Regions from separate parts of the Rahnella sp. BIGb0603 genome, predicted to be linked through region 2. Evidence: predicted binding sites of a transcription regulator. Region 2 holds the regulator's gene; the other holds the start of a gene.

Region 1 (16,294 bases), on a different contig from region 2:
TGCTTCCCCGCTTCCGCTCAGACGTATCTGCCCGTTGACCATCACATAGCCCCGGTCGGAAAGCTTCAGGGCGTGATGCGCATTTTGCTCAACCAGAAAAATCGTCATGCCGTTGCGCGCCAGTTCACGCAGCGTCTGGAAAATCTGTTTAACGATAATCGGTGCCAGCCCGAGGCTGGGTTCATCGAGCAATAACAGTTTCGGGCGGCTCATCAGTGCACGCGCTATCGCCAGCATCTGCTGCTCACCGCCGGACATGGTCATCGCGCGCTGTTTCCGCCGCTCTTTCAGGCGGGGAAATAAATCGAACATGGTTTGCAAATCTTCCGCCGCATATTTATTTCCCACCGGGATGGTGCCCATCAGCAGGTTCTCCTCGACGGTCATATCGGGGAAAACGCGCCGCCCTTCCGGCGATTGCGCAATCCCGGCCGACGCCACAAAGTGCGTGGATTTACGGCTGATATCTTCTCCGCGAAACAGTATCTGCCCGCTCTGCACGCGCGGCTGCCCGAAAATTGACATCAGCAGCGTCGATTTCCCTGCGCCGTTCGCCCCGATCAGCGCCACGGTTTCACCCTCGTTAACCTGCAACGATACTTTTTGCAGCGCCTGAATCGCGCCATAAAAAACATCGACCTCACGAAACTCCAGCATCGCATTGCTCACAGGCTGACCTCATCTTCACTGGCGCCCAGGTAAGCGGCGATCACTTTTTCATCATTTTGAATGGCTTGCGGCAAACCTTCGGCAATCACATCGCCGTGGTCGAGCACGATGATGTGGTCGGAAATGTCCATCACCATGCCCATATCGTGTTCAATCAGCAGGACGGTGATATCGTGGTGATCGCGCAGAAAACGGATGATTTTACTCAGCGTGCGCGTTTCCACCGGATTCAGCCCTGCCGCCGGTTCATCGAGGCAAATCATCTCCGGCGCGGTACACATCGCCCGCGCGATTTCCAGACGCCGTTGCTGACCGTATGACATTTCGCCCGCCAGCCGGTTGGCGCAATCGACCAGTTCCACCACTTCCAGCCAGTAAAATGCCCGGTCGAGTGCCTGATTTTCCGCACGGCGATAAGCGGGCGTATTGAGCACACCGGCGATCAGATTACGGTTGGTTTGCATATGCTGCGCGACCAGCAGGTTTTCGATCACCGACATTTCGCGAAACAGCCGGATATTCTGGAAAGTACGCGCCAGTCCTGCACGGTTCACCAGATGCGTGCCGCCAAACATTTTGTAGAAAATCCGCTTACCCAGTTGCGCGGGTTTTATCCAGTCATCTGGCTGGAATTTCTGTCCAAGCACCTGAATCACATTGGTGGTGCGACGGCGGGTATTGAGGAAAACATTGCCACCAGAAGCTTTGTAGAATCCGGTCAGACAGTTAAATACCGTGGTTTTCCCCGCGCCATTCGGGCCTATCAGCGCGGTAATTGAGCCGCGTTTGACCGCCAGATTCACATCGTTTAACGCTCTGATGCCGCCGAAATGCATGCGTAAATGCTCGACGCTCAGAATAGTGTTATCTGCTAACGCTTCACTCATGGCGCGACTCCTTTACGCACGGTAAACCCGCTGCGGCTGATACGGATTAACCCGCGCGGACGCCAGATCATCATCACTACCATCAGCACACCGAACAGCAGCACGCGATATTCGGCAAAACTGCGCAGCAGCTCCGGCGCAACGGTGAGCACAAACGCCGCCAGCACCACGCCGAGGGTCGAGCCCATTCCGCCCAGCACCACAATGGCGAGGATCAGCGCAGATTCGAAGAAGGTAAAAGAGGTCGGGTTGACGAATCCCTGATACGTGGCGAAAAACACGCCCGCGATCCCGGCGGTTGAAGCGCCGAGCGTAAACGCCGAAAGTTTTACCAGCACATGGTTCAGCCCCATGGCACGACAGGCGATTTCGTCTTCACGCAGCGCTTCCCACGCACGGCCAATTGGCATGCGGGTCAGACGATGTTTGATATACAGCACCAGCAACACCACCAGAACCAGCACCGCATAGATGAAAATAAACTTCATGTTCGGGTTGTAAGTCAGATGGAAAAACTCGTGGAAAGGCACGCCGCCCTCTTTCGCCCGCCGGCCAAATTCCAGACCGAAAAACGTCGGTGGCGGTGCGGAGACACCGTTCGGGCCACCGGTAAACGACAGCCAGTTAGTCAGCACCAGGCGGATAATTTCGCCGAAACCGAGTGTTACAATCGCCAGATAATCGCCGTGCATACGCAGCACCGGAAAGCCCAGTAACGCGCCCGCCAGCGCGGCCATCAAGGCAGCCAGCGGCAGCATCGACCAGAATCCGAGGCCGAGATACTGATATCCCAGCGCCAGCCCGTAAGCGCCGATGGCATAAAAAGCGACATATCCCAGATCCAAAAGCCCGGCCAGCCCGACCACAATATTCAGCCCGAGACCCAGCAGCACGTAAATCAGCCCTAAAATTGCCACGGTCAGAATGTATTTCGTGGCCACGAACGGGAAGAAGACTGCCAGCACCATCAGCAGAGGCAATATCCAGCGCAGATTGCTTTTGTAATCCGGCGGACGAACGTACACACCGGCGCTGTCGGATTCGAAGCGCGCGCGCATTCTCTGCCCGCTCGCGGTTTCCAGGAACGCACTGAGTAAAAAGCGCCCGAGCATGACGGCGGCAATAATCCAGACAAGCCGCTGGGAATGGAAGGTAAAGCTATAGCCGTCCAGCACCACACCCACGACGGGCCCGAAAATAATCAGCGCCACCAGCCCGGCGAAAATGGCATCCAGCAGGCAGCGTTTAAGCGAAAATCCGCTGCTCACAGCAGTTTGTGTCGTCATTTTATTTCCCTCACACTTTCGTCACGACCGGACGGCCCAGCAGACCCTGAGGGCGGAAAATGAGGATCACCACCAGCAATCCAAACGAAAAGACATCTTTGTAATCCGAGTTCACCATGCCTGAGAACTGCGCTTCGGCGATCCCCAGAATCAGGCCGCCCAGCATCGCCCCCGGCAACGAACCAATGCCGCCTAATACCGCCGCCGTGAACGCTTTAATACCAATGATAAATCCGGCGTAAAAATCGAAAGTGCCGTAATTCATGGTAACCAGCACACCCGCCAGCCCGGCCATCGCCGCCCCAATCATAAAAACCAGCGAGATAATACGGTCAGTGTTGATGCCGAGAATTGAAGCCATTTTTCTGTCCTGCTGCACCGCACGACACATGCGACCGAGCTTGGTATTACTGATAATCCACGACAGCACCAGCATTCCGAGAAGCGAGGCCACCAGAATGAACAGCTTGGTGTAGGTCATCTGGACAAAGCTTTCGCCGATATGAAAGCGGATGGCACCGTCCAGCATGGTCGGGATCCCCTGCTGTCGCGGCCCCTGACTGATTTGTGCGTAGTTCTGCAAAATCAGCGACATACCGATGGCCGAAATCAGCGGCGCAAGGCGTGTGGAGTTTCGCAGCGGTTTATACGCAATGCGCTCAATCGCCCAGCCATAGACGCCGGTGACCACGATGGTGAACACCAGCGTGCCGAGGATCAGCAGCGGAAAGGAGTGCAACCCGAAGAAGGAAAGCAACGCCAGCGCGATGGCGCAGAGGTAGGCGGAAATCATATACACTTCGCCGTGGGCAAAGTTGATCATGCCGATAATGCCGTAAACCATGGTGTAGCCGATGGCGATGAGACCGTAAACCGCACCGAGCGTGATGCCATTAAACAGTTGTTGCAGGAAGAAAGAATCCATAAATACGCTGTCTCTTTTTGTGACCGCGCCTGGCTAAGGCGCAGTCTGACACGGGTTCAAAATGGCAAATCAAACAGCTTTATTCTTTCACTTCCTGATATTTGCCTTTGTCATCCCATTTATATACGACGTAATCAGAGACTTTCAGGTCGCCTTTACTGTCCCAGGATTTTTTACCCATGACGGTATCGACGCTGTTGGCTTTCAGCCAGGCGCTGGCTTTGGCGGAATCGCTGCCGCCTGTGGCTTTGAATGCGGCAGCAATGGCCTGAACGGACGCGTAGGAATAGAGGGTATAACCTTCCGGTTCAAATTTGCTGGCGCGGAATTTATCGATAACGGCTTTGCCGTCAGGGATCAGACGCGGGTCTTTACCGAAGGTCATCAGAATGCCGTTGGTGTATTGCGGGCCGCCGGCTGCGGTCACCATTTCTTCGTTAACGATACAGTCGCCGGAGAAGAAGGTCGCCTGAACGCCCTGCTCACGCATCTGGCGGACTAACGGACCGGCTTCCGGATGGCAGCCGCCGAAGAACACCACATCTGGTTTCTGCGCACTGATTTTTGTCACCAGCGCGTTGAAGTCTTTTTCGCCGCGCGACAGGCCTTCATACATCACCTCTTTCACGCCACGTTTGTTGAGCGCCGCTTTGGTGGCATCCGCCAGACCCTGACCGTAGGTATCTTTATCGTGGATGATGACCACTTTTTTGGCTTTCAGTTTGTCGATGATGTAATCGCTCGCCACTAATCCTTGCTGGTCGTCGCGGCCACACATGCGGAACATGTCACTCATGCCGCGTTCGGTGATTTGCGGGTTGGTGGAGCCCGGCGTGATGGCGATAATTCCGGCGTCGTTATACACCTCGGAGGCAGGCATGGTGGAGGAAGAACAGAAATGTCCGACCACGGCCTGCACTTTATCCTGATCGACTAAACGGTTAGCCACCGCCACCGCCTGTTTCGGTTCGCAGGCGTCATCGCCCTGGACCAGTTTAATTTTCTCGCCATTAATCCCGCCTGCGGCATTAATGTCTTCGGCAGCCTGCGTGGCCCCATGCCAGTACTGATCACCGTAAGTCGCATTCGGCCCGGTAAACGGACCCGCAACGCCAATCAAAATATCCGCACGCGCGGAGAAAGCGGTAACCAGACAACCGGCCAGCAACAAAGAGAGCGGACTTTTCATAAATTTCATCGACATCGTCATGATCCTTAGCACTGTGTTTGAGTAGAAACCTGAACTAAAAAGAAAATTCTGAAGCTTGATTTTGAAATTCACGGCTGACGCCAAAAGACGAAAGGTTTCCCGAGGTTTAATCAAAGGTAAGAAACATAAGCAAAATATCTGCCAGTGTTTCCAATGCTCTGAGAATGTGTCGGGTTCTGTGAGTATAGATAGCGCTCAGCCCGCGTTACGGGCAACTGACAGAAACGACGACGGGATCACACCGCACTGGGCTGGTGCTAAAAAGCGAAGAAAATGAGGATAGCGAAACGGCGTGCACCAAAATGAGTCGTGATAAATCAGTCACTCCGTTCACACAATTACGCCTGGTGACATTTTTATCCTTTGCTTCTTGCGGCAGGTTGTTTTGTAATGCGGGCAGATGATTGCAACGGGAAACTACTGAACAATGAAGAAATTATCCTGCCTGACGGCTGTGGTTCTGGCGCTGACATTGACGGGTTGCGCCGGCGATTATGTGATCAATACCAAAGCCGGCGATCAGCTTTTCGCCCATGGCGAACCGGATCGCGACCGCGATACCGGTATGACCAGCTATACCGACATGAACGGCGATTATCATCTGATGAACACCAATGATATCGCGGGGATTGTGAAGAAGTAGGGTTAAACCAGCAACGCCTGCGCGCAGGACTCATCGGTGACAAGCCCGTTGATCCAGCGACCTTCGAGGGCGGCGCGGATAGCAATCTGCTTATCTGCGCCACCGGCCAGCGCGATCACCGGTTGATCATCATGCGGATGCGGTCCGACGCTGGTGAGGCGCGAATTCAGCACACTGTCGATGCGCTGTCCGTCCTGTCCCATAAAGTGCCCGAGCACTTCTCCCACGGCCCCGCTTTTCGCGAGTTTTTCCACTTCTTCCAGACTGATAAATCCGTCCTTGTGCAGCGGACACCCCGGTTCAATGGTGCCGATACCGATAAACGTCACGTTGGCCTGACTGGCCTTTTCACTGACCGTGCGGTAGATACGATGATTGCACCACATCGCGCGATCGTCTTCGCCGTCGGCAAACAGGGGTGCAGGCAGGATGAAATAGCGTCCCTGTGTTTTTTGCGCCATCAGCAGCGGCACGTCGTAACGGGTACAGGAGCCGTCCGACGCAATCGCGCCAATCAGCGAAACGCTGCTGTGCTGCGGTCTTTCAATATCCGCCAGTTCGTCGATGGCCGCTTTCAGCGTTCTCCCGGAACCCACGCCGATAATCATCGGTTCATCGCTGCGGATAAACTGCGTCATCACTTGCGCTCCCGCCACCGCAATGGCGTGGCTGATGCCCGACGGCGTCATACCCTGCCCCGGCACCACCTGGCAAATATCCAGCCCGAAACGCTTTTGTAATTGCGCCGCCAGTTCCATACAGCGCCCCACGGAATGGGAAATGTGAACGCTGACCAGCCCGTTATCGATCGCGCTGGCTACCAGCCGCTGGGCGACCTGCCGCGAAACGCCTAAGGCTTCGGCGATTTCATGCTGGGTTTGCCCGGCGACGTAATACATCCACGCCGCCCGTGCAGCCAGATCCATTTTCTTGTCGTTCTTACTCATGCGCGCATTCCAGCCGGTGTTTTCAGTGGCGAGATTTTATCGTTTTTCGCCTCTTCCTGTGATCGCTAAATACATCGCCCCACGAAATGTGTGAGCTAAAGCCCATTTAACGGGCAAATATTCCATTAGATTAACCGCAATCGAGCAAAAGCCCACTAAAAGGGCTTAAGCTCACATCAAATCAATAATCACTTTGTGGAGAATCTGATGAAAAATGCTCACCAACCGCAATCGTCTGTCTGGCTGCATATCGGCAGCGGCTCTTTCCACCGGGCCCATCAGGCATGGTATCTGCACCGCTTACTGGCGAAGGGAGATAACAGCTGGTCAATCGCACTGGGTAACATTCGCGAAGATGGCGTTCCGCTGCTGAACGCGTTGCAGGCGCAGGGCGGTAAATACGTGCTGGAAACTGTCACTCCGCAGGGTGAGCGTGAATATGAAACCATCACTTCCATTCAGAAAATCATTGCGTGGGATAACGAACTGGCCGCGCTGGTGGCTCAGGGGGCAGATCCGCACACCAGAGTGATTTCCTTTACCGTGACCGAAGGCGGTTATTACCTTGATAACCAGTTCAATCTCGACCAGCAAAATGCTGATATTCAGGCTGATTTGCAGGGCGCATGCCGCACGATTTATGGTGCCATCGGCCATATTCTGGCGCGTCGGATTGCGCTTAAGGGTGGCGATATCACCCTGCTGAACTGCGATAATCTTCGCCATAACGGCGAACGTTTCCGTCACGGTCTGCTGCAATTTCTGGCCCTGCGCCAGCAACACGACATCAGCGACTGGGTAAAAAATCACACCCGCAGCCCGAACACGATGGTGGATCGCATTACCCCGCGTCCGTCACCGGACGTCGCCGTGCGTGTGGCTCAGGCAACCGGATTTGAAGACCGGGTGCCGGTTATGGGCGAGGCTTTCATTCAGTGGGTAATCGAGGATGATTTCATCGCGGGTCGCCCGCACCTGGAAGAGGCTGGCGTAGAAATGGTGGAGTCCGTTCTGCCGTATGAAGAAGCAAAAATCCGCATTCTCAATGCCAGCCACAGCTGCATCGCCTGGGCGGGGACGCTGACCGGTCAGCGCTTTATCGATGAAAGCACGCGTACTCCCTCCATTTGCCAGATGGCGTATGACTACGTCACGGAAGACGTGATCCCCTCCCTGACGCCAAGTCCGTTAGATCTGGCGCGCTACCGCGATGTCGTGCTCGAGCGTTTCAGTAATCCACACATTCAGGACACAAATCAGCGTGTTGCCGCCGATGGTTTCTCTAAAATTCCGGGATTCATAACCCCGACCTTGCAGGAATGTTATCAGCGCGGTCAGACGCCACGGGCCACTGCCATGCTGCCTGCGCTGTTCTTCGTTTTCATGCAGCAATGGCATCTCGGTCTTCTGCCTTACGAATATCAGGACGGTATTCTCGACGCTCCGGCGGTGCATGCCCTGTTCAGCAGCGCTGATCCGGTGGCGCAATTTGCCGCCGATGAAAAGCTGTTTGCCGGACTGGCGGGCGATAAGGCCTTTACCGAAATGATGCGCCAGTCCGTTGAGCGCGTCCGTCACTGGCTGAATGACGCAAAACGCGTCTGAGGAGCACTCTATGTATCTCGGACTGGATTTAGGGACGTCGGAAATCAAAGCGGTCGTAATTGACGATCAGGGCCGGTTACTGGCCAGTGCCGGTGAGGCGCTCGAAGTCAGCCGCCCGCATCCGCATCATGCAGAACAGGATCCGCAAGAGTGGTGGCAGGCCACGCAGCGGGTGATTTCGAGCCTGCGCAGTAAGTTGCCGCAACGATGGTCAGAGGTCAGCGCCATCGGTTTATCCGGGCAAATGCACGGCGCGGTTCTTCTCAGCCGCGAAGGCCGGGTACTGCGTCCTGCCATTTTATGGAATGACACACGCAGCGCAGCGGAATGCGCACAACTCACGCAAAGCGCACCGCAACTTCATCAGGTTGCAGGAAATCTGGCTATGCCTGGTTTTACTGCCCCGAAACTCTTGTGGGTGGCGCGACATGAACCGGAGATTTTTGAACAAACGGCGACCGTCCTGCTGCCTAAAGATTATCTGCGCTGGATGATGAGCGGCGAGAAAGTCTCTGATATGTCAGACGCGGCGGGCACCCTGTGGCTCGACGTGGCGAAACGTGACTGGTCGGATAATCTGCTCGCCGCCTGCGGCCTGACGCGTGATCACATGCCGCGTCTGGCGGAAGGCAGCGATGTCAGCGCCACGTTGAAAAATGACATTGCCCGCGCCTGGGGCCTGCGCGACGACGTGGTGATCGCCGGAGGCGGCGGGGATAATGCTGCCAGCGCCGTCGGTATCGGCGCGGTCGATCCCGGCGATGCTTTTATTTCTCTCGGCACGTCCGGCGTACTTTTTGCGGTTAATGACCGCTTCCGTCCTAACCCGAAATCGGCAGTGCATGCATTCTGCCACGCCCTGCCGGACCGCTGGCACCAGATGAGCGTGATGCTCACCGCGGCCAGTGCGCTGCGCTGGTATTGCAATCTGGTGGGCAGTAACGAAACCACGCTGCTGGCAGAAATCACCCAGCTTAATCCGTCGCAACAGCGTCAGGCGCCGCTGTTCCTGCCTTATCTTTCCGGCGAACGTACGCCGCATAACGATCCTTATGCCACCGGGGCATTTCATGGCATGACGCATACCACGGACCGTGCCGCTTTGGGTTATGCCGTGCTGGAAGGCGTGGCATTCGGCATGGCCGACGGACGCGATGTGATGCAGCAGGCCGGAACGCAATTACAGCAATGCTCGCTGGTTGGCGGTGGCGCGCGCAGTGACCGCTGGGCGCAGCTGATGAGTGACGCACTGAATCTGCCGGTCGTCACCCACAGCGGCGGCGAGGCCGGTGGCGCACTGGGCGCCGCACGGCTGGGCTGGCTGGCAGCGGGCGGAGACTTTCGGGACGTGTGCCGCAAACCGCCGGTGGCGCAGCACTTTTACCCTGATGCCCAAACCCGCGACATGCTCGCTGAGCGCCTGAAAACCTGGCGTCAGCTCTATCAGCAGCAGGTCGACCTGCGTAACGCCTGAACGATGTAATAACCACCGGGGGCGCCTGAGCGCCCCGTCTCTGACCCTGACAACATAACCAGCTGCGAAATCTTTCGCAGAGGAGTCTGACATGCACGATCTACACAAACCGCGCACCCACTGGTTCGGTCTGCCGATGAATCTTTTCTGGGGCTATATCGCCATTGCGCTTTTCATGAGCGGCGACGGCTTCGAAATGGCGTTCCTCTCCAAACATATTATTGATATGGGTTTCACCGCCTCTGAATCTGCCGTGGTCTTTACGGTTTACGGTCTGGCGGCGGCGCTGGCGGCGTGGAGTTCCGGCGTGGTGGCGGAAATCATTACGCCGCAAAAAGCGATGCGCATCGGCTTTATACTCTGGGTGGTGATGCATGTGCTGTTTATGCTGTTTGGTCTGGGGATGAAAAATTATCCGCTGATGCTGCTGTTTTATGGTATCCGCGGGCTGGCCTATCCGCTGTTTATTTACTCCTTTGTAATGCTGGTTGTGCAGACCGTGCCGAAACAAAATCTCTCCTCTGCGATGGGCTGGTTCTGGGCGATGTACTCCATTGGCATCGGCTGTATCGGCAGTTATCTGCCCAGTTTCACCATTCCCTTTATGGGCGAAACCGGCACGTTATGGTTTGCGATTGCGTGGGTGGTTGCTGGCGGACTCATGGCGATGATCCTGCTACGCAATGTTGGGAAACCCGGCAGTAAAGCCAGTCTGACACCGAAAGAAAAGCTCGGCGAACTGAGCCGCGCGGTGACGATTTTATTCACCAACCGCAATATTTTTATGTCATGCCTGATCCGCATTATTAATACGATCTCCCTGTTCGGTTTTGCGGTGATCATGCCGATGCTGTTTGTCGGACGGCTGGGTTTTACCATGTCGGAATGGCTGCAAATCTGGGCGGTATTCTTCTTCGTGACGATTTTTACCAACGTGATGTGGGGCGTGTTAGGGGAGAAAATTGGCTGGCTGCGGCAGGTGCGCTGGTTCGGTTGTATCGGCTGCGCGATATCCAGCCTGGCATTCTATTATCTGCCGGTCTGGGCAGGACATAACTTCTGGGTGGCGCTGATCCCCGCCGTCATGCTGGGTATCACCGTTGCGGCTTTCGTGCCGATGACCGCCGTCTTCCCGGTTCTGGAACCCAATCACAAAGGCGCGGCAATCTCGATTTATAACCTTTCCGCGGGCCTGAGTAATTTTGTTGCACCGGCCGTTGCCTCGATTGTGCTGCCGTTCTTCGACATCGAAGGTGTGGTCTGGGTCTATACCGCGCTGTATCTGGTCGCCGCCGTGCTGACGGTGATGGTCAAAGTGGAGCAACCGGGACATCCTGCCAAAGTCAGAAGCGGAACCCTGCCCGCCGGTTCTGCCGCAAGGACATAAAAAAACCGGGCGAAAGCCCGGTTTTTGTTTGCAGCGGGAGCAGAAATTACAGCCCCTGCTCGGCAATATCCATCGCAAAGTACGTCAGAATAATATCTGCGCCTGCACGTTTAATCGCGCCCAGGCTTTCACGCACCACGGCGCGTTCGTCGATGGCACCGGCCTGAGCCGCGAACTTGATCATCGCGTATTCGCCGCTGACCTGATACGCCGCCAGTGGCAGGCGGGAAGCCTCGCGGATATCGCGGATCACATCCAGATACGCGCCAGCGGGTTTCACCATCAGCGCATCCGCCCCTTCCTGCTCATCCATCAGCGACTCACGCACGGCTTCGCGGCGGTTCATCGGGTTCATCTGATATTGCTTGCGGTTGCCTTTAAGCACGCTGCCGCCCGCTTCACGGAACGGACCGTACATTGAGGATGCGAACTTGGTGGAATACGCCATGATCGAGGTGTCAATAAATCCGGCTTCATCCAGCGCGCTGCGGATGGCCTGCACCTGACCGTCCTGTGCGGCGGATGGCGCAATGAAATCTGCACCGGCGGCAGCGGCAACCACAGCCTGTTTGCCGAGATTGATCAGCGTGGCGTCGTTATCCACGCCGTGGTCGTGCAGCACGCCGCAGTGCCCGTGCGAGGTGTATTCGCAGAAACAGGTGTCGGACATGACGATCATTTCCGGCACGGTGTCTTTACAGATGCGCGCCATACGGGCGACCAGACCGTTTTCGTTCCAGGTGTCGCTGCCGGTGGCATCCATATGATGCGAGATGCCAAACGTCATGACCGAGCGGATACCGGCGCGGGCGTAGCGTTCGATTTCAAACGCCAGGCGGGATTCAGGAATGCGCAGCACACCAGGCATGGCTTCGATCGGTACGTATTCAGAGGTCTCTTCTTCTACGAAAATCGGCAGTACCAGATCGTTGACGCTAAATTCAGTTTCCTGAAAGAGAGTGCGCAGGGATTCGGACTGTCTCAGGCGGCGAAGGCGTGAGCTCGGGAACTGATTCGACATGAAAACTCCTAAAAATTAGTCTGTTGCGCTGATATTTTTTAGAAACAGGAGCGCAGACAGTTCAGACGGCAGGAGGCAATGCAGCGCCGTCAGACGATGAAGCCCGCATTTTATAATAACTTTTAAACAAATGATGAACTTTCCGTGAGGAGATGTAACAGAGGTGGCATTATTGGAAAGGCGATCCCAATTCCGGGGATCGCCGGAAAGTGTTATCCCAGCTTAACTTCCCTGTCTGCTGAAGCAATCGTCGATGGCCGGTGCGCGATAAATATCCGCGTAATATCCAGTTCACTGATCGCCTGGTTGATGCGCATTTCGTTGTCCAGATCCAGATGGCTGGTGGCTTCATCGAGGAACAGGATCGCCGGACGACGGTATAACGCGCGGGCAATCAGCAAGCGCTGTTTCTGCCCGCCGGACAAGCTGCCGCCCAGTTCGCTGATCAGTGTTTCATAGCCCATCGGCATACGTTCGATATCGTCGTGAATATTACAACGGCGGGCGCAGTCGATAATCCGCGCTTCGTCTTTCTGCTCATCAAAGCTGGCAATGTTCTCGCCGATGGAACCGGCGAACAACGTATCATCCTGTAACACACAGGCGATGCAGCTGCGGTAATTGTTCAGCCCGGCGGTGGTGATATCCATTCCGTTGATGAGAATGCGGCCTTCGGTCGGCGTCAGCAAACCGGTCATGATTTTCATCAGCGTGGTTTTGCCCTGCCCCGACGGCCCGGTGATGGCCACGCTTTCCCCCGCCGCCACCGACAGATTCAGGCCGTTAATCAGCGGTGCGGACAGGCTGTCGTACTGGAAAACCAGATCCCGCACATCCAGTGACGCTGCCTCGCCGGCCCGCAGCAATTCACGTTCCGGCAGGGATTTTTCAGTCTCCGTCAGTGCGATATCGGCGATACGGTCGCGATGCAGGGACAACATCCGCAACTGTAACATCATATTCAGCAGATTGGCCGCACGTTCGGAAAACTGCCCGCGATAAGTGTTAAATGCCACGAACATCCCAAGCGTCATATGCCCGTCAATCACCTGCGTTGCACCGAGCCACAGCAGCGCGACCTGATCGAGCGTGGCGATCAACGTATTACCGCCGGTAAACATCATTTCAAATTTGGTTTTGCGCACCGTCGCATTGGCGTTATCAATGTTCAGATTCAGCCAGAAATTGGCGCGGGCTTTCGATAAACCGAGCGCCTTCAGCGTGCTGATGCCGTAAAGCGTTTCCATAAAGTGCGAGCCGGCACGCGCACCTTTAACGATTTGTTCTTCCGACACCTGGCGGTAGGCGTTATAGGTTGTCAGACGGAACACCACGTAAATCGCCGTAAAGCCGAGGATCACCCAAATCAGCCAGCCGCCGTACAACACCATCATCACGATCAGCCCGACCGACATAATACCGTCGATAATACTGTTGACGACGTTGGTGGTCAGTGTGGTACGCAGCGTGTCGAGCGAGGTGAAGCGTGACTGAATGTCGCCGAGTTTGCGCTTTTCAAAATAATCGAGCGGCAGTTTGAGCAGATGGTCGAACAGCCGCGCTTTCCACTGCACGTCAATCAGCGTACTCATCACCAGCGAGGTCCAGGCGCGCAGCATACTGACGCCGGTGCGGAAAATGATGAAGAACAGCAAGCCGAGGCAAATCAGCGTCAGTAAATCAGGGTCTTTCGCCGGGATCACGTGATCCATCACCAGCTGCATGCCGACCGGCAGCAACAGATTGACCGATTCGATCATCAGCGACAGGCAGAAGATTTTGGTCAGCGCCGGAATAAGCCCGCTGACGTTGCCCATCATTTTGCGCAAATCGAGCCGTACGCGCGGTTTTTCAGAGGTAAAACCGTTATCCGGCCACAACTCCAGCGCCACGCCGGTGAAGTGTTCGGAAACCTCCCGCATGCCCAGCGAGCGACGGCCAAACGCCGGATCGTGAATAACCACCTTGCCCTGCTTCACGCCGACCAGTACCACGAAATGATTGAGATCCCAGTGCAAAATACACGGCGTTTTCAGCGCATTCAGTTCGTCAATATCGAGCTTCAGCGCGCGGGATTTCATCTCATTCGCCGTGGCGATATCCATCAGCGTGCGCAGCGTCGCACCCCGCGATGAAATGCCGTAGTGCTGACGCAGACTCTGCAAATCAACATGTTTTCCGTGATAGCCAAACACCATCGCCAGACTGGCCAGCCCGCATTCAGCGGCTTCTGTTTGTATAATCTGCGGCACCCGGTGGCGCCAGCTAAAGTGCAGGCGGTCAGCCAGCTCCCGTACGTTATCGAGATTCATTAATTGGCCCCACCACGCTTTTCTTCATGCTGTAATACGGAGACAACATCCACTGATACAGCGGCCTTTTCTCCAGGAATAAGGTTGATTCGGCTTTCATGCCGCTGGATAAATTCAGCGTCTCGCCGTGCCAGTCCATCGCTTTTTTATCCAGTGAAACAATCACTTTGTAATAAGGTCCGCTGACCGTGCCGTTTGCCGTACGCGGCGCGCTGGCGTAGGAATTCAGTTCCTGCTCAGAAACCGGTGCAGAAGAGATTGATTCCACCTTACCGGGGAACTGACCATATTTTTCAAACGGATAGGCTTCGTAACGGATATTAATGTGCTCACCGGCTTTGACGTAAGGCACGCTTTCATTGGGCAGCCAGGCGACGAGGAAGAACGGAGAATTACTGGCAGGCACCAGCTGCGCCAGACTGTCGCCTGCATTCACCATCTGTCCGGGAGTGACGCTCAGCGAGGAGATTTTACCGGAGGTCGGCGCGGTGATCAGCAGGGAACCTTTCGCATCGGCCTGCGCCAGCTGACGCTCCAGATCGTTGCGCTGGTAGCCGTACTGCGAAATCTGATTATCAAACTCGGCGGCGCGCGTCACCAGTTCGCTGCGCAGATTGGTGATCTGCAAGGCCTCCTGAATCGCCTGAGTGTTCAGGCTCTGGAACGAGGTTTGCTGCTGGTAAAACAGGTAGCGCTGGTTATTCAGCTGGTCGGTATTGATGAGGCCTTTCTTCTGATACGCGCCGTAGTTCTGCATGCTTTTTTTCATGGCATCCAGCCCTTCCTGCGCGGAATCGACCATGCTCTGCGAAACCTGATGCGCTTTCTCATACTGCTCTAACTGCTGTTGCAGGTTTTGCAGCGTTTCCTGCTTATTGTGCTCAAGCTGAGCGACAATCGAGTCAATTTGCTCACGCTGTTTTTTGATGGCGGCGAGCGTGGTGGTACTGACATTGCCTGCCTGCGTCACGCGGCTGACGTCAATTTCATACAGCGGCTGACCCTTTTTCACCGGCTTGCCGGTATCGACATACAGTTTAGTGATCACCCCCTGTTCCGGGCTGAACAAATTAATGCTGTGCGGCTGAGTGATAATTTCACCGCTGACGTTTATACGCCGGGTGTAATTAGTGAAGATTAGGAATATCAGTAAAGAAATAAGAAAAAGAGTGGTCAGCGAGGTCACAATCCATAACGGCCAGCCAGCGAGTAATAATGCTTTACCCGTCCAGTGGTTTTGCTGATGTTCATTGACCTCTTTGCGAAAGAGCATATTTTTGGTTCCGGAAGCACAGGCTGTAAAAACAGAATCGTTGAAAGATAGCAGCCTGAAAGCCTCCTGCCACCGCGATTACTCTGAAACATCGCCCGGAGGTATTAACGCACAGAGACAGTTACGCCGTAATATTAAATAACTTTTTGTCACAGGCATTATTCACCCGGAGTTATTCGATTATTTTTTATACGTGAAATTAATAAATCAGATTTTATAAAGTATTTTTATATATAGAAACAATGAGTTGCGTATAACATTCCACTTAGGAGATTATTCCTAGTCAAATTCCGCCGCCAGTGCTCTAGGCTTAATCCCCGTGAAGACATTGCGTAGAAATTATCTCCATAGCATTACTCAATGTTTTCATCGCCCCCGGTTTTTAAGGGGACTTGCTTTAACAGATTAAAAGGAAGGCCTAAGATGAAACAATTAACAGAACATGATATTGAAATGGTTAATGGTGCGGGTTGGTCGGAAGATGTGAATAAAGTTGCCGATCGCCTATCAAGCTTTGGTCAGGACGCGGTAAGTGACACCAGTAATGCGGTGAACAAAGCGTATTCACAAATTTCCGATGGTCTTGCTAAAGCACAGAACTATCTGACGACCTAGTTTTCAGTCTTTAAAGGTTATTCAGAGTAATACAAGCCCC
Region 2 (16,294 bases):
CGACGACGATGAGTCGCTGGTCGATTACATTCTTTCGTATATCAACTCGCACTATAACTATGATTTGCAGGGAGATAAGCAGCTGCGAGCGGATCTGCTGACGCACATCAAAACCATGATTACGCGGGTGAAATACCAGATTAATATCCCCAATCCGCTGCTGAGCAATATCAAACAGCATTATCCGATGGCGTATGACGTCACGCTGGCGGCCGTTTCCAGCTGGGGTAAATACACGCCTTACACGCTGAGTGAGAATGAAATCGGCTTTCTGGTGCTGCATATTGGCGTCGGGCTGGAGCGGCATTACAACATTGGCTACCAGCGCCATCCGCAGGTGATGCTGGTGTGCGACACCGGCAATTCAACCATCCGTATGATCCAGGCGCAGATTAACCGTAAGTATCCTCAACTGGTGATGAAGCAGGTGGTTTCGCTGCGTGATTACGAGCAGCTGGAGCACATCGACGAAGATTTTATTATCTCCAACGCCCGTATCACCGAGAAGAATAAGCCGGTGGTGGTGCTGTCGCCGTTCCCGACCGAATACCAGATGGAGCAGCTCGGCAAACTGGTACTCGTCGACCGCACGCGCCCGTATATGCTGGAAAAATTCTTCGACGAAAAGCACTTCATGATCGTCAATGAGCCGATGACACAGGCGGAGCTTTTTCGCCATGTTTGTTCGCAGCTTGAAGAAGAAGGGGTTGTCGATCAGGCGTTTTACCCGTCGGTGGTGGAGCGCGAGGAGATTGTCTCGACCATGCTGGGCGAAGGCATTGCACTGCCGCATTCGCTGGGATTGCTCGCGAAGAAAACCGTGGTGATCACTTTGCTTTCGCCGCAGGGCATTGCCTGGGGCGAAGGAGAAACGGCGCACGTGATTTTCCTGCTGGCGATCAGCAAGGCGGATTACGAGGAAGCAATGGCGATTTACGATTTGTTCGTGACGTTTGTGCGGGAACGCTCGATGAGCCGTTTGCTGAGCAGTGAGAATTTTGAAAGCTTCAAGGCGATTGCTATCGACTGTTTAAGCCGCATTTAATACGGCTTAAACAGTTCGTTAACCCTCAGTCTTCGTCAAAACCTGAATTAATCAGATTTACGACGGCGCTGAGAGCCTGTTCTTCATCGGGGCCGGTGGCTTCGATTTCGATTTTCTGGCCTTTCGGGGAATCCAGCATCAGCAGTGCGATCACGCTGCTGGCTTCCGCCTCGATGCCTGTGCCGTTGCGCAGCATCACTTCTGACTCAAAACTCTGTACCAGTTCAAATAACTTCATCGCCGGACGGGCGTGCATCCCTAACCGGTTTTTGATTTCTACCGTTTGTTTAACCGTCATGATTTGCGTTTTTCCAGCGTGCGATGGCGGGACTGGACGTTCTTCCCGCGGGAACGGAAATAGTCAGCCAGCTGTTCTGCGATATACACCGAACGGTGCTTACCGCCGGTACAGCCAATGGCGACGGTCAGATAACTGCGGTTGTTGGTTTCCAGCGCGGGCAGCCATTGTTCAAGATAGCTGCGCGTCTGATAGATAAAATTATGTACTTCGGTATGACGGTCGAGGAACGCAGCGACCGGTTTGTCGAGGCCGGTCATTGGACGCAGTTTCGGATCCCAGTGCGGGTTCGGCAGGAAACGCACGTCGAAAACGTAATCCGCATCAATCGGAATACCGTGTTTAAAACCAAAGGATTCAAAGACCATGGTCAGTTCACGTTCGCGTTTGCCCAGCAGGCGCGTACGCAGCATTTCTGCCAGTTCGTGAACGGACATCTCGGAGGTGTCGATGATCAGATCCGCGGAAGAGCGCAAAGGCTCCAGCAAATCGGCTTCTTCATCGATTGCACTTTCAAGGGACAGGTTTTTGCTGGAGAGCGGGTGCAGACGACGGGTGTCGCTGTAACGGCGGATCAGGGTATTACGGTCAGCGTCGAGGAACAGCAGCTGTGGCGAGAAGCTTTCCGGCAGCTGTGACATCGCATGCTCATAAACTTCCGGTGTTTCTGGCATGTTGCGAACGTCAATGCTGACGGCCGCAGACGTATTGCGTTCAACAAGTGTCTGGGCGAGCTGCGGCAACAACACCACCGGCAGGTTATCCACACAGTAAAAACCCATGTCTTCCAATGCCCTTAGGGCAACCGACTTCCCGGAACCGGAACGGCCGCTGACAATCATCAGCACCATGGTGTCACTCCCCTGGCATTCAGTGTTCAGAATTCATTTTCCCGGCGCGCAACCGGGAATCAGTAATTTATTCGTTTTCAGTCATTATCTGGAACAGTTCTTCGTCACTTTGCGCTCCGCGCAGACGACGACACACCCCTTTATCCGCCAGTTTTTTGGCGACTAAAGACAAGGTATGTAAATGGGTTTTACATTGATCTGCCGGAACCAGCAAGGCAAAAAGCAAATCCACAGGCTGATTATCGATAGCGTCAAAAGCGATCGGCTGCTCAAGCTGAATGAACACCCCGACGGCACGTAAAGTGTCTTCTTCCAGCTTTCCGTGCGGAATAGCGATCCCGGCACCGATCCCGGTGCTGCCCATGCGTTCACGGGTCAAAATGGCGTCAAAAATCACCTGCGGTGATAAATTTAGCTGTTTGGCCGCCAGCTCACTGATGATTTCCAGTGCGCGTTTTTTGCTGGCGCAATGAACGCCGCTTTTGGTGCATTCGGCATTAAGCACCGACGTTAATTGCATTGCAGTATCGTTAATCATGTCATCTTCACTTTGGCGCTGTTTCACCCTTAAAGCTATATCGGCTCGTTTCCCGAAGGTCACAAGCCGATGCCCGAAGGTTTGTAGCACAGGGTTGGCTACATGAATGTCAGTGCTGTTTCAGTTTGTCTTTGTGCTTGTTCAGCTGACGAGCCAGTTTATCAACCAGGCCGTCAATTGCCGCGTACATATCCTGATGCTCCGAGGTGGCATGCAACTCGCCTCCGTTCACATGCAAAGTGGCTTCCGCTACTTTCTGCACCTTTTCAACGCTCAACACCACATACACCTGATTTATCCGGTCGAAATACTGTTCAAGCTTGGCCAGCTTCGACGTGATGAATTCTCTCAGGGGATCCGTGATCTCAATGTGATGTCCGGTAATGTTGAGCTGCATAATGTCTTCCTTCTCTGTTGAGGTCAAACTAACTGTTTACGTTGGTTTGAGGGCGGGATGGACAAAGACTCTCGGTATTTGGCGACGGTTCGTCGTGCCACCATAATTCCCTGATCGGAAAGGAGGGTGGCTAACTTACTGTCACTGAGCGGTTTTACAGGATTCTCCGCTGCGATTAATTTCTTCACCAGCGCCCGGATCGCGGTTGACGATGCCTCGCCGCCGCTGTCTGTACTGACATGGCTGGAAAAGAAATACTTCAGTTCGAAAATTCCACGCGGGCTGTGCAGAAACTTCTGCGTCGTCACGCGTGAAATCGTCGATTCGTGCATTTCTACGGCGCTGGCGATATCGGCCAGCACCATAGGCTTCATAAATTCTTCACCCAGTTCAAAGAACGCCTGCTGCTGCTCAACGATACAGCGCGTGACTTTCAACAGCGTGTCATTACGGCTTTCCAGGCTTTTGATTAACCACTTGGCTTCCTGCAGGTTGCTGCGGATAAATTGCCCGTCGCTGTCGCTGCGCGCGGAATTGCCCATCGCGGCGTACTGCTGGTTAATCTTAAGACGCGGAATGCTGTCGGAATTCAGTTCTACCGTCCAGACACCTGACACTTTTCGCACCAGCACATCGGGGATCACGTACTCGGATTCACCGGTGTTGATCGATTGTCCCGGACGCGGATCAAGAGACTGAATCAGAAGCATCGCTCCTTTCAGTGTATCTTCTTTTAGCCGGGTTGAACGCATAAGTGCGCGGAAATCATGGTTCGCCAGCAAATCCAGATGTTCGCTGATAATCAGGCGCGCTTCGGTGATGAAAGGCGTATCTGTTGCGTATTGTGAAAGCTGGATCAGCAGGCAATCACGCAGGTCACGCGCCGCCACACCAACCGGATCAAAACGCTGCACACGTTTTAAAACGGCTTCCACTTCGTCCATGCTGACGTTGTCGTCACCGATACTTTCGAGGATGTCGTCAAGGGAAACGGTCAGATAACCGGTATCGTCTACCGCGTCGACAATGGACGTGGCAATCGCGGCATCGGTGTCGGAAAACGGCGTCAGCTCCACCTGCCACATCAGGTAATCCTGAAGCGTCTGCGTGGTTTCACCCTGATAAATTGGCAGCTCGTCGTCACTGTAATCGTTGCCGGTGCCGGAAGGCGTGCCCGCGGTATAAATCTCGTCCCAGGTGGCGTCCAGCGGCAACTCTTCGGGCATGTCTTTCTGCTCGAGCGCTTCGCGGGTATCTAACGCTTCGTTGTCGGTGGCTTCTACCGAATCGATTTCATCATGAAGGTCGGTTTGTTCCAGCAGAGGGTTGCTCTCCAGCGCGAGTTGGATCTCCTGTTGGAGCTCAAGCGTGGACAGTTGCAACAGGCGGATGGCCTGTTGTAACTGAGGAGTCATTGCCAGTTGTTGGCTGAGTCTGAGTTGCAAACCTTGCTTCATATCTTGGTTTTATTTCCGTTGATTACAAACTGAGTAACTTCTGTCAGAGACCTCCCGTCAGACTTTACGTCGAAACGGGCACGGTTCCGGCGGCACAGATCACAGACGGAATTCTTCACCAAGATAAACGCGTTTAACCTGTTCATCAGCAAGAATGTCGGCTGGCGTGCCGTGGGCGATCAATTTCCCCTGACTGACGATATAGGCACGCTCACAAACGTCGAGAGTTTCGCGAACGTTGTGGTCAGTGATCAGTACGCCGAGGCCGCTGTCACGCAAATGCTCAATGATTTTTTTGATGTCGATGACGGAAATCGGGTCAACGCCGGCGAAAGGTTCGTCCAGCAGGATAAACTTGGGATTCGCTGCCAGTGCGCGGGCAATCTCAACACGGCGACGTTCACCACCGGACAAGGACTGACCGAGGTTATCGCGCAAATGAGAAATATGGAACTCTTCCATCAGTTCATTAGCGCGATCGTTACGCTGTTCTTTGTTCAGATCATCGCGGATCTGCAGTACGGCCATCAGGTTATCAAACACGCTGAGACGACGGAAGATGGAGGCTTCCTGCGGAAGATAGCCAATGCCGCGACGGGCGCGGGTATGCAATGGCAAAAGGCTGATGTCTTCATCGTCAACGATGATACGGCCCGCATCACGTTGCACAATCCCGACGACCATGTAGAAGGTGGTGGTTTTACCCGCACCGTTTGGCCCCAGCAATCCGACGATTTCGCCGGAGTTCACCATCAGGCTGACATCTTCTACAACCTTGCGGCCTTTGTAGGCTTTTGCCAGATTCTCTGCGATTAATTTTGCCATAAAATATCAGTTACTCTTTTTGGTCGGCTGGCCGCCCGCGGCAGGCGTTTTTTGTTGCAGCTGCGAAGGAACCAGAACGGTCGTCACGCGGTTGCCTTTATCACTGAAGGCTTCCATTTGCTGTTTCTGCACCAGATAGGTAATACGGTCGCCTTTCACGTTGCTGTCGAGCTGTTCGAGGTATGCGTTACCGGTCAGGGTCACGAGATCGTTTTCCACTTCATAGCGGACTTTCTGCGCATGGCCTTTTACCGGCTTGCCGTTGTCCTGCATCTGGTAAAACGTCACCGGATTGCCGTAACCTTCCACCACTTCTTTGCCGGATACGCCCTGAGGACGGATCACGACAACTTTATCGGCTTTCACCTGAATAGTGCCCTGATTGACTACGACGTTACCGGTGAAGGTGGCCGTGTTGGTGTTCACATCCAGCGCCTGATTGGCGGAATCAATGGTGATCGGTTTCGTTGTGTCATCTTTTAAGGCGAAGGCCGGAATGCTCACGGCTAACAACGAGCTGACGATCAGGAGATCACGGATTTTATTTTTTGCTTTGAATTTCATAAGAGGTCGTTACCTTTTCGATCAGCTGTGCTGTCTTATCACGCAGATTACCGCGCATTTTCATGCCGTTAGATGTAAAACCTGTGCCATAAAGCGTTACTTCATCGTCTGAGGCAACGTCCTGTGTCGTCAGGTTAACCCGGGCATTATCCGTTTTGATTCTTTGAAGCTGTGATGTCTCAGGCGTCAGGCTATCAGCCTGCACATGCCCGTAAAGATAAAGCATCTTATCCTGAGTCAACTTGGCTTTATCAGAACGCAGCACCCAGGTTGGTGTTTTATTCTTGTCAAACATGGTCGCGACCGGGTTGGTAAACCATGTCACCTGATCGGCGGCGTAGTATTTTACCTGGTCCGAAACCAGTTTATAGGTCAGGCTACCCGTTGGGTCATAGACCATCGTGACCGTGTGGGATGTCTGGTAAGTGGGATCCTGATCGTTAACGGCCTGCGGTGCGTCATCGCTGCTATCAGACAATGACCAGCCCACCAGAACCAGAACGATGGCCGTCAGAACAAGGATAATCCAAAGTTTTGTTTTACTCATATCGACAGCCCTTTGGCGTCCTCCAGCTTACCCTGCGCCAGCAGAATCAAATCACACAATTCGCGTACGGCGCCACGCCCGCCAGCGATGCGGGTAACGTAATCGGCCTTCGGCAACAGGATCGGATGTGCATCCTGAACCGCCACGGAAAGACCGACTTCGGCCATGACCGGCCAGTCAATCAGATCATCCCCGATATAAGCCACTTCTTCGGCCCGCAGGGACAGTGTATCTAACAGTTCGCGGAAGGCCAAAAGCTTATCCGATTGCCCCTGATACAAGTGGCGGATACCGAGGGTTTTAGCGCGATCTTCCAGTAATTTTGCATTGCGGCCTGTAATAATCGCGACCTCAATGTCAGATGTCAGCAGGCAACGGATACCGTAACCGTCGCGAACGTTAAAACTTTTTAGCTCTTCGCCCTGATTTCCCATGTAGATCAGGCCGTCGGACATGACGCCGTCCACATCGCAAATCAGCAGGCGAACGGCTTTGGCGCGTTCCAGCACGTGGGCGCTGACCGGACCGTAGCAGGTCTCCACCAAGGCTGCGCTATTACTCATTCGGGCTATTCCTCAATTAAACTACGCCAGCGCGCAGCATATCGTGCATATGTAACACACCTAACAACTGGTCACCATCAGCAACCATTACGCAGGTAATGTGTTTTTCCTGCATCAGATTCAGTGCGTCAACTGCCAGAAGCGAAGGGCGAACACGGATCCCGCCGGTCGTCATCACCTCGGCAATCGCCGCATTATTAATGTTCACGCCCATATCAAAGATGCGGCGTAAATCACCATCGGTAAAGATCCCTTCGATTTTCATCAAATCGTTGCAGATGACCGTCATGCCCAGATTTTTGCGAGTGATTTCCAGAAGGGCATCGCGCAAAGACGCATCACGGCTGACGTGCGGGATTTCATCGCCGGTGTGCATGATATCGCTGACGCGCAACAAGAGCTTGCGACCCAGTGCTCCGCCGGGGTGAGACAGGGCGAAATCTTCAGGGGTGAATCCGCGGGCTTCAAGCAGGGCCACTGCCAGCGCATCGCCCATAACCAATACCGCCGTGGTGCTGCTGGTCGGTGCCAGACCCAGCGGGCACGCTTCTTTCGGCACACGGACGCAAAGATGCACATCGGCGGCTTTGCCCATCGTGCTTTCCGGATTGGACGTCATGCAGATAAGCGTAATGCTCAGCCGTTTCAGCACCGGGATCAGCCCCAGAATTTCATGCGCTTCGCCGGAGTTGGAAATCAGGATAACGATGTCCTGCTTTGATACCATGCCCAGATCGCCGTGACTGGCTTCACCCGGGTGGACAAAAAATGCCGGAGTCCCGGTACTGGCAAATGTGGCGGCCATCTTGCGGCCAATATGACCCGATTTGCCCATACCCATCACGACGACTTTTCCGGTGCAACCGAAGATTTTTTCGCACGCACGGGTAAAATCACCGTTAATGTATTGATCTAACTGCTCAAGTCCTTCACGTTCTGTTTTCAGCACATCACGCCCGACGGCCTGGAAATCAAAGTCGGAGGCGAAGGTAAAGTTAGCCATAGTCAATTCCTGACAGAGTTCAGAAGGCGATGCTGTCCGGTAACAGGAACAGCACCGCCATATAGGCGATAAATCCGCACAGCAATAATGCTCCGGCCAGATGCCCGATCCGGTGTTTGCGCATCAGGCACAAACCGGAAAGCACCACGCTGACCGCCAGCATCACCCAGTAGTCGCGGTGAAACGCATCCGGGTTGAACGAACCCGGTGCCACCAGTGCGGGTAATCCCAGCACCAGGCAGGTGTTAAAAATATTGGCGCCGATGATATTGCCCAGCGCGATATCATCTTCACCTTTAATCGCACCGGCGATAAACGTTGCCAGTTCCGGCAGGCTGGTGCCGATAGCGATGACCGTCAGACCAATCACCAGTTCGCTCACGCCTAAATATCGTGCAATCACTGTACTGTTGTCGACAATCATGCCTGACGCCAGTGGCATGATAATAAAGCCCAATGCCAGCCACAGAAATGCCACAGTGTTGCTGCTGTCTTGCGGAAGTTCAGACATTTGCTCGTACGTCAGCGTGTCTAGCCCTTCTTTTTCAGCCGCCCGGGCGATTTTAATCACCAGCATCATAAACGCGGCGGCACTGGCCAGCAGTAAAACGCCATCGAGCCGGCTGAGTTCGCCGTCACTGAGCAGAAAACCGCACAGCGCTGTGACCAGTAACAATAGAGGGAGTTCGCGGCGTAATATATCAGAACGAACGGAAAGTGGATGAATCAGGGCGGCACCGCCCAAAATCAGAAGAATATTAATGATATTCGAACCAATTGCGTTTCCAACGGCCAAATCCATTTGATCGTTGATGGCGGCGGTGGTGGAAACCACGAGCTCAGGCAGTGATATGCCCACGCCGACGACGGTCATGCCAATCACCAGTGGCGGCATGCCAAGCGAGCGTGCCAGCACAGCGGCTCCGTACACCAGACGATCGGCGGCGTAAACAAGCAGTAACAGGCCGACAATCATCAGTACGATAGCGAGAAGCATGAAACATCCTTTATTGGGTATAATGCGAGGTTCGTCGCCTTGAAAGGCAGGCGATTCCTTCGTCAACATGAGCTAAGGCGACATTTTGTCTGAAAACGCGGCCAGCAGGTTCCTGTATGTTAGACGATGAAGGCTTTTAATTTAAAATGGTAATTCGTTGATTTTGACCGTCTGTGACGGAAAAGTAAATCGATGGCAACTTTGGTAACGAAAGCGGGGTAAGTTTTTGTAAAAATACCAAAGTTATACGACACCCCGTGAGGGTCAGACGTATTCTTAGCGAAAGCATTCCGAAGGGATAAACTGAATGAGTCAAAGCGAATCGAATCTGGTTGAGATCAAAGGCATGAGTTTCGTGCGCGGCGATCGTCCCATTTTCGAAGAGATAAACATGACCGTGCCGAAAGGCAAAGTCACCGCCATTATGGGGCCTTCGGGGATCGGTAAAACGACGCTCCTGCGTCTTATCGGCGGCCAGCTTACGCCGGATAAAGGTGAAATCTGGTTTGACGGAGACAACATTCCTGCGCTGTCACGCCGAAAGCTTTACGAATCACGCAAAAAAATGAGCATGCTGTTTCAGTCCGGTGCATTGTTTACCGACCTCAATGTGTTCGAAAATGTCGCGTTCCCGTTACGTGAGCACAGTAAATTACCGGAAGAACTGCTGCGCAGTACCGTGACCATGAAGCTCGAAGCCGTCGGGCTGCGCGGTGCCGGTGAACTGATGCCTGCGGAATTATCCGGCGGCATGGCGCGTCGTGTCGCGCTGGCGCGTGCCATTGCGCTTGACCCTGAACTCATCATGTTTGATGAGCCTTTCGTGGGGCAGGATCCGATCACGATGGGCGTGCTGGTCAAACTGATCGACGAGCTGAACCATGCGCTGGGCGTGACCTGTATTGTGGTTTCCCATGACGTACCTGAAGTGCTGAGCATTGCGGATTACGCGTATATTGTTGCAGCACAACATGTTATTGCTGAAGGAACGCCCGAGGAGCTGCAAAATAATCCTGATCCGCGGGTTCGTCAGTTCCTTGATGGTATTGCCGACGGACCGGTGCCTTTCCGTTTCCCTGCCGGTGATTACAAAACCGAGCTGCTCGGATGATGGAGTACCCATGTTAATTAAGGCATTAGCCTCAGTCGGGCGCAGCGGGATAAACACCTGTGCGTCCTTTGGCCGTGCCGGTTTAATGCTCTTCCGGGCATTAGTCGGTAAGCCGCAATTTGCCAAGCAATGGCCGCTGCTGATAAAGCAACTCTACAGCGTTGGCGTGCTTTCTCTGTTAATCATTCTGGTTTCCGGGTTGTTCATCGGCATGGTTCTGGGGTTGCAGGGATATCTTATTTTGACCACGTACAGCGCCGAAGCCAGTCTGGGCATGATGGTGGCGTTGTCGTTATTGCGTGAGCTTGGTCCGGTCGTGACCGCGCTGCTGTTTGCCGGGCGTGCGGGTTCTGCGTTAACCGCTGAACTGGGTCTGATGAAAGCCACTGAGCAAATCTCCAGTCTGGAAATGATGGCGATTGATCCGCTGCGCCGCGTTGTGGCACCGCGCTTCTGGGCCGGTCTGATTTCCATGCCCCTGCTGACGGCGATTTTCGTTGCCGTCGGGATTTGGGGCGGTTCACTGGTTGGCGTGGACTGGAAGGGGATCGACAGCGGTTTCTTCTGGTCTGCGATGCAAACTGCCGTAGACTGGCGGACAGATTTGCTTAACTGCCTGATTAAAAGCCTTGTTTTCGCTATCACCGTGACCTGGATTGCGTTGTTCAATGGCTATGATGCGATCCCGACATCCGAAGGGATCAGCCGGGCAACGACACGTACTGTGGTGCATTCGTCACTGGCGGTGCTGGGATTGGATTTTGTGCTGACAGCACTGATGTTTGGAAATTAAACCATGCAAACGAAAAAGAGTGAGATTTGGGTTGGCGCATTTTTAATCATCGCGTTGATTGCGGTGGTCTTTTTGTGCCTGAAAGTGGCTGACATCCGTTCTATCGGTTCGGATCCGACTTACCGTATTTCTGCGGACTTCGACAATATCGGTGGCCTGAAAAGCGGCTCGCCGGTGAAAGTTGGCGGTGTGGTGATCGGTCGCGTCAGCAGCATTACGCTGGATAAAAATTATTCTCCGCGAGTGGAAATGGATATCGACCAGAAATACAACCAGATCCCAAGCACCAGTACGCTGGCTATCCGTACCTCGGGTTTACTGGGTGAACAATTCCTGGCGCTGAACATTGGATTTGAAGACCCGGAGATGGGAACGACTATCCTTAAAAACGGTGGCGTCATTCAGGACACGAAATCCGCACTGGTTCTCGAAGACCTGATTGGCCAGTTCCTTTATAAAAGCGGCGACGGCAAGGCTGACCCTGATGCAGCGGCTGCTCCGGCAGCAACTGAAGGGAATGCCGCACCTGCACCTGACGCTAATACGGCGCCACAGCCGGCTGCCCATTAAGAATTGCTATCACGGATTCTCCATAAAAGAGGAAAATAAGTATGTTTAAACGTTTAGTGATCGCTGCACTGCTGGTGGTTATGGCTCCGCTGGCCAATGCCGCTGTGGATAAAACCAATCCTTACAGCGTGATGAATGAAGCGGCGAATAAAACCTTCACCCGCCTGAAAACCGAACAGCCTAAAATCAAGCAGGATCCTAACTACCTGCGCCAGATCGTTCGTGATGAACTGCTGCCGTACGTGCAGATTAAATATGCCGGTGCGCTGGTATTAGGCCGCTATTACCAACAGGCAACGCCTGCACAACGTGACGCATACTTTGCGGCGTTCTCTGAATATTTGCAGCAGGCCTATGGTCAGGCACTGGCGATGTACAACGGCCAGAGCTACACCGTGCAGCCTGAACAGTCTTATGCGGACAAAGATATCATCGCTATCCGCGTCACCATCACCGATCCTAATGGCCGTCCGCCAGTACGTCTGGATTTCCAGTGGCGTAAAAACAGCCGCACCGGCGAATGGCAGGCATATGACATGATTGCAGAAGGCGTGAGCATGATTTCGACCAAGCAGAACGAGTGGGCGGACATCCTGCGTCAGAAAGGCATCGATGGCCTGACTGCCCGTCTGAAACAAGCCGCTGCTCAGCCGATCACACTGGATAAGCAATAATGAGTGAAGCTCTGCGCTGGGAATCGCAGCCGCCGCGACTGACCTTGCAGGGTGAGTTGGATCGCGAAACGCTGGTGGCTTTTTGGGATGCGCGTAAAAAACTGATGTCCGGCGTGACCACTCTGGACGTGTCCGGGCTTGAACGCGTGGATTCTTCGGGCCTGGCGCTGTTAGTGCATCTGCGCGAAGAAGCCAGCCAGCAGGGGAGTGCGCTGACCATCGCAGGCATTACCGACCGGCTGCATACACTGATTGCGTTATATAATCTTCAGGACATTATCCCGACTGACTCACTGGCAAATAAGTGAACAGTTACGGGAGGTTAGGCGGCGTGATGTAAATCGTTGCCTTAATGTCCACAAAGCCCCTGTGCGAAACTCTTCCTCAGGGGCTTTTTCGTGGTTTAAGATTTGGTCCGATCCCTATAAGATATCGGGCTGTTATGATTCTTCAGAAGAATAGATCCCTATGGAAACGAGTGAAATTAAAGAAGTGCTGATGAACGCGTTGGCACTGGATGAAGCCCACATTACTGGCGATGGCAGTCATTTTCAGGCCATTGTCGTTGGTGCGATGTTTGATGGCATGAGCCGCGTGAAAAAACAGCAGACCGTTTACGCCCCGCTGATGGAATACATCGCCGACAATCGAATTCATGCGTTGTCTATTAAGGCTTATACCCCGGAAGAATGGGCGCGTGACCGTAAACTGAGCGGTTTATAAGACTGCCGGAGCGCCGGCAGCTTCCTCGTATTTAATCAGAGTTGAAATTTAAGAGAGCAGTCATAATGGATAAATTTCGTGTACAGGGTGGGACTCGTCTGAGTGGCGAAGTTACTATCTCTGGTGCAAAAAATGCCGCACTTCCTATTTTGTTTGCCGCACTGCTTGCTGAGGAACCTGTTGAACTCCAGAACGTTCCTCACCTGAAAGACATCGATACCACTATCAAATTACTGAACCAGTTAGGCACCAAAATCGAACGCAACGGTTCTGTGTTCGTGGATGCCAGCGCGGTCAATGAGTTTTGTGCGCCGTATGATCTGGTGAAAACCATGCGTGCCTCCATCTGGGCTCTCGGTCCTTTGGTGGCGCGTTTTGGTCGTGGTGAAGTTTCCCTGCCGGGCGGCTGTGCGATCGGCGCGCGTCCTGTTGACCTGCACATTACCGGCCTGGAACAGCTCGGTGCGACTATTGTGCTGGAAGAAGGTTATGTAAAAGCATCCGTTGATGGCCGTCTGAAAGGCGCGCATATCGTGATGGACAAAGTCAGCGTGGGCGCCACCGTGACCATCATGAGCGCAGCGACCTTGGCGGAAGGCACGACCATTATCGAAAACGCCGCGCGTGAGCCGGAAATTGTCGATACCGCTAATTTCCTTAACACGCTGGGTGCAAAAATCACCGGTGCGGGTACCGATAAGATCACCATCGAAGGCGTCGCACGTCTGGGTGGCGGTGTTTACCGTGTTGTTCCTGACCGTATCGAAACCGGGACTTTCCTGGTTGCAGCGGCTATTTCCGGTGGCAAAATTACCTGCCGTGAAGCCCGTCCTGACACGCTGGATGCTGTACTCGCAAAATTGCGTGAAGCCGGTGCCGATATCGAAGTGGGCGAAGACTGGATCAGTCTCGACATGCATGGCAAACGCGCTAAAGCAGTCAACTTCCGCACTGCGCCGCATCCGGGCTTCCCGACTGATATGCAGGCACAATTCAGCCTGCTGAATCTGGTGGCGGAAGGTACCGGTGTGATTACAGAAACTATCTTCGAAAACCGCTTCATGCACATCCCTGAGCTTATCCGTATGGGCGCTCATGCTGAAATCGAAGGCAGCACCCTGATTTGCCACGGCGTTGAGAAACTGTCTGGCGCGCAGGTAATGGCGACGGATTTACGCGCGTCTGCCAGCCTGGTTCTGGCCGGTTGCATCGCAGAAGGCGTGACTGTCGTTGACCGTATTTATCACATCGATCGTGGCTACGAGCGCATCGAAGATAAACTGCGTCAACTCGGCGCTAAAATTGAGCGTTTCAAAGGCGAGTAAACTTTACGCCGCGCGCATTAAAAAAGCCGGAAGGGGAAACCTTTCCGGCTTTTTCTTTATTTGTTCAGAAGTTACGGCAATCAGTGTTCAGGATATTCCTGCACGGTAACCTGCAACGTAAGCTTCTGCCCGTTACGCATAATCTCAACCGGAATCACCGTACCAGGGCGGACTTCGGCTACCTGGTCCATGGTTTCGATGGCGGAAATCGCAGGCTTATTATTCACGTTAACAATTACATCGCTGACCTGCATTCCCGCATTCGCCGCCGGGCCGTTAGCGGTTACTTCGTTAACCACAATTCCCTGAATATGATCCAGCCCGTTGTTCGGCCCGTGCAGTGGCGAAACTTCACGCCCGCTGATGCCAATATACCCGCGAATGACGCGACCATCGCGGATGAGTTTGCCCATCACCTTGGTCGCCAGTGCAGTCGGGATGGCAAAGCCAATGCCTTCCGGGGTCGCGCCATCGTTGCTCTGGTCAAAGGACAGGGTATTGATCCCCATCAGCTCGCCCAGTGAGTTGACCAGCGCACCGCCGGAGTTGCCCTGGTTGATCGAAGCATCGGTTTGCAGGAAATTCTGACGGCCGGAAGGGCTGAGGCCAATACGGCCGGTGGCACTGATAATGCCCTGCGTCACGGTCTGGCCGAGGTTGTAAGGGTTCCCGATTGCCATGACCACATCGCCAACGTGCGGCGTTCTGCGCGGGTTAATCGGAATTACCGGCAAGTTGCCGGCGTTGATTTTGAGAACGGCCAGATCGGTCAGGCTGTCTGAACCCACCAGCAGGGCTTCAAAAACGCGGCCATCCTGCAGAGCAACTATAATCTGGTCGGCATTATTCACCACATGTTTGTTGGTGAGGATATAACCGTTGTCATTCATGATCACGCCGGAACCCAGCGTGCGGATCGCCAGCTCGTTTTGCGAACTGTTGCCCATATTACGGTTATAAACATTCACAACCGCAGGCGCTGCATGACGGACACCGCCGTTAAAGCTGACAGGCTGTTCGCTGTCCTGATTGAAATTACGGTTAAATATCGGTTCTGAGATGTTTTTACGCAACATAGGAACCGCCGCCAGCAAAATGCCAGCGACAATCAGGCCGATAACAGCAGATCTCAATAGCTTAACAAACATGGATATATGGGGTGCGAGAGGAAAAGTGACTGAAGGATAGCATGAGTTAATCGGACGCAGCAGCATCTGCATCCGATTTTCAACGCATTACGGCATGAATAAATAGATATTTTGACCTTTACGCAAAATACTCAGCGCGATCAGGTCGGGTTTGCTTTCGAGGATTTTGCGGAATGCCGCCAGATTCTCGAGAGGCTCACGGTTTACGCCGATAATGACATCGTCTTTCTCAAGGCCGATCTGATCCGCTGGCGTGCCTTTTTTCACGTCATCGACATGAACGCCTTTGGTGTTCTTATCGGCCGGGTCACTCAACGTGACGCCCTGAAGTGCCGGATTGAGTTTCTCAATGCTGACTTCCACCGCCGGGCTTTTATCCAGCGTGACGCTGACGGTCATTGGTTTGCCGTCGCGCAATAAACCGATTTGCATAGTGACGCCTGGCCCCGCGGTCCCGACTTTCGCCCGCAATTCAGCGAAACTGCTCAGGGTTTTGCCTTGCAGCGTCACCAGAACGTCACCGGATTTAATGCCCGCTTTCGCCGCAGCCGAATCAGGCAGAACTTCGTTGACGAAAGCCCCGCGCTGGCTGTCCAGCTTAAATGCCTGAGCCAGTTCTGGTGTCATTTCGCTGCCACGAATCCCCAGCAGACCGCGCTTCACTTCGCCGAATTCGATCAACTGATGACTGAGATTTTTGGCCATGTTAACCGGAATGGCAAAACCGATGCCGACGCTGCCGCCCTGCGAGGAAATAATGGCGGTGTTAATACCAATCAGTTCACCTTTCAGGTCAAGCAATGCGCCGCCGGAGTTACCGCGGTTAATCGAAGCATCTGTCTGGATAAAGTTTTCCAGCCCTTCA

Evidence for each region. The regulator sigma-54, encoded in region 2, starts transcription at its own class of promoters, with help from an activator protein. The targets are predictions, from matches to a motif close to GTTGGCACANNTTTCGCTNT.
Region 1: a site for sigma-54 is predicted at 5,104-5,123, ahead of M2403_RS01475 (branched-chain amino acid ABC transporter substrate-binding protein). Genes of this name have one in related genera too.

The regions. Positions count from the first base shown of each region.
Region 1 is NZ_JANUEX010000001.1:315,692-331,985, forward strand. Features, by position in the region: gene M2403_RS01455 (ABC transporter ATP-binding protein) at 1-657, opposite strand, end outside; gene M2403_RS01460 (ABC transporter ATP-binding protein) at 666-1,556, opposite strand; gene livM (high-affinity branched-chain amino acid ABC transporter permease LivM) at 1,553-2,842, opposite strand; gene M2403_RS01470 (ABC transporter permease subunit) at 2,853-3,767, opposite strand; gene M2403_RS01475 (branched-chain amino acid ABC transporter substrate-binding protein) at 3,847-4,971, opposite strand; gene M2403_RS01480 (YgdI/YgdR family lipoprotein) at 5,405-5,620, shown strand; gene M2403_RS01485 (sugar-binding transcriptional regulator) at 5,623-6,567, opposite strand; gene dalD (D-arabinitol 4-dehydrogenase) at 6,775-8,172, shown strand; gene xylB (xylulokinase) at 8,183-9,646, shown strand; gene M2403_RS01500 (MFS transporter) at 9,738-11,033, shown strand; gene hemB (porphobilinogen synthase) at 11,080-12,054, opposite strand; gene M2403_RS01510 (peptidase domain-containing ABC transporter) at 12,267-14,366, opposite strand; gene M2403_RS01515 (HlyD family secretion protein) at 14,353-15,639, opposite strand; gene M2403_RS01520 (hypothetical protein) at 16,063-16,254, shown strand.
Region 2 is NZ_JANUEX010000007.1:147,918-164,211, forward strand. Features, by position in the region: gene M2403_RS18790 (transcription antiterminator) at 1-1,045, shown strand, start outside; gene npr (PTS phosphocarrier protein NPr) at 1,071-1,343, opposite strand; gene rapZ (RNase adapter RapZ) at 1,340-2,194, opposite strand; gene ptsN (PTS IIA-like nitrogen regulatory protein PtsN) at 2,262-2,732, opposite strand; gene hpf (ribosome hibernation promoting factor) at 2,842-3,129, opposite strand; gene rpoN (RNA polymerase factor sigma-54) at 3,153-4,586, opposite strand; gene lptB (LPS export ABC transporter ATP-binding protein) at 4,686-5,411, opposite strand; gene lptA (lipopolysaccharide ABC transporter substrate-binding protein LptA) at 5,418-5,975, opposite strand; gene lptC (LPS export ABC transporter periplasmic protein LptC) at 5,953-6,522, opposite strand; gene kdsC (3-deoxy-manno-octulosonate-8-phosphatase KdsC) at 6,519-7,085, opposite strand; gene kdsD (arabinose-5-phosphate isomerase KdsD) at 7,102-8,088, opposite strand; gene M2403_RS18845 (calcium/sodium antiporter) at 8,108-9,085, opposite strand; gene mlaF (phospholipid ABC transporter ATP-binding protein MlaF) at 9,393-10,196, shown strand; gene mlaE (lipid asymmetry maintenance ABC transporter permease subunit MlaE) at 10,207-10,989, shown strand; gene mlaD (outer membrane lipid asymmetry maintenance protein MlaD) at 10,993-11,559, shown strand; gene mlaC (phospholipid-binding protein MlaC) at 11,601-12,233, shown strand; gene mlaB (lipid asymmetry maintenance protein MlaB) at 12,233-12,541, shown strand; gene ibaG (BolA family iron metabolism protein IbaG) at 12,702-12,956, shown strand; gene murA (UDP-N-acetylglucosamine 1-carboxyvinyltransferase) at 13,022-14,281, shown strand; gene degS (outer membrane-stress sensor serine endopeptidase DegS) at 14,362-15,429, opposite strand; gene degQ (serine endoprotease DegQ) at 15,517-16,294, opposite strand, start outside.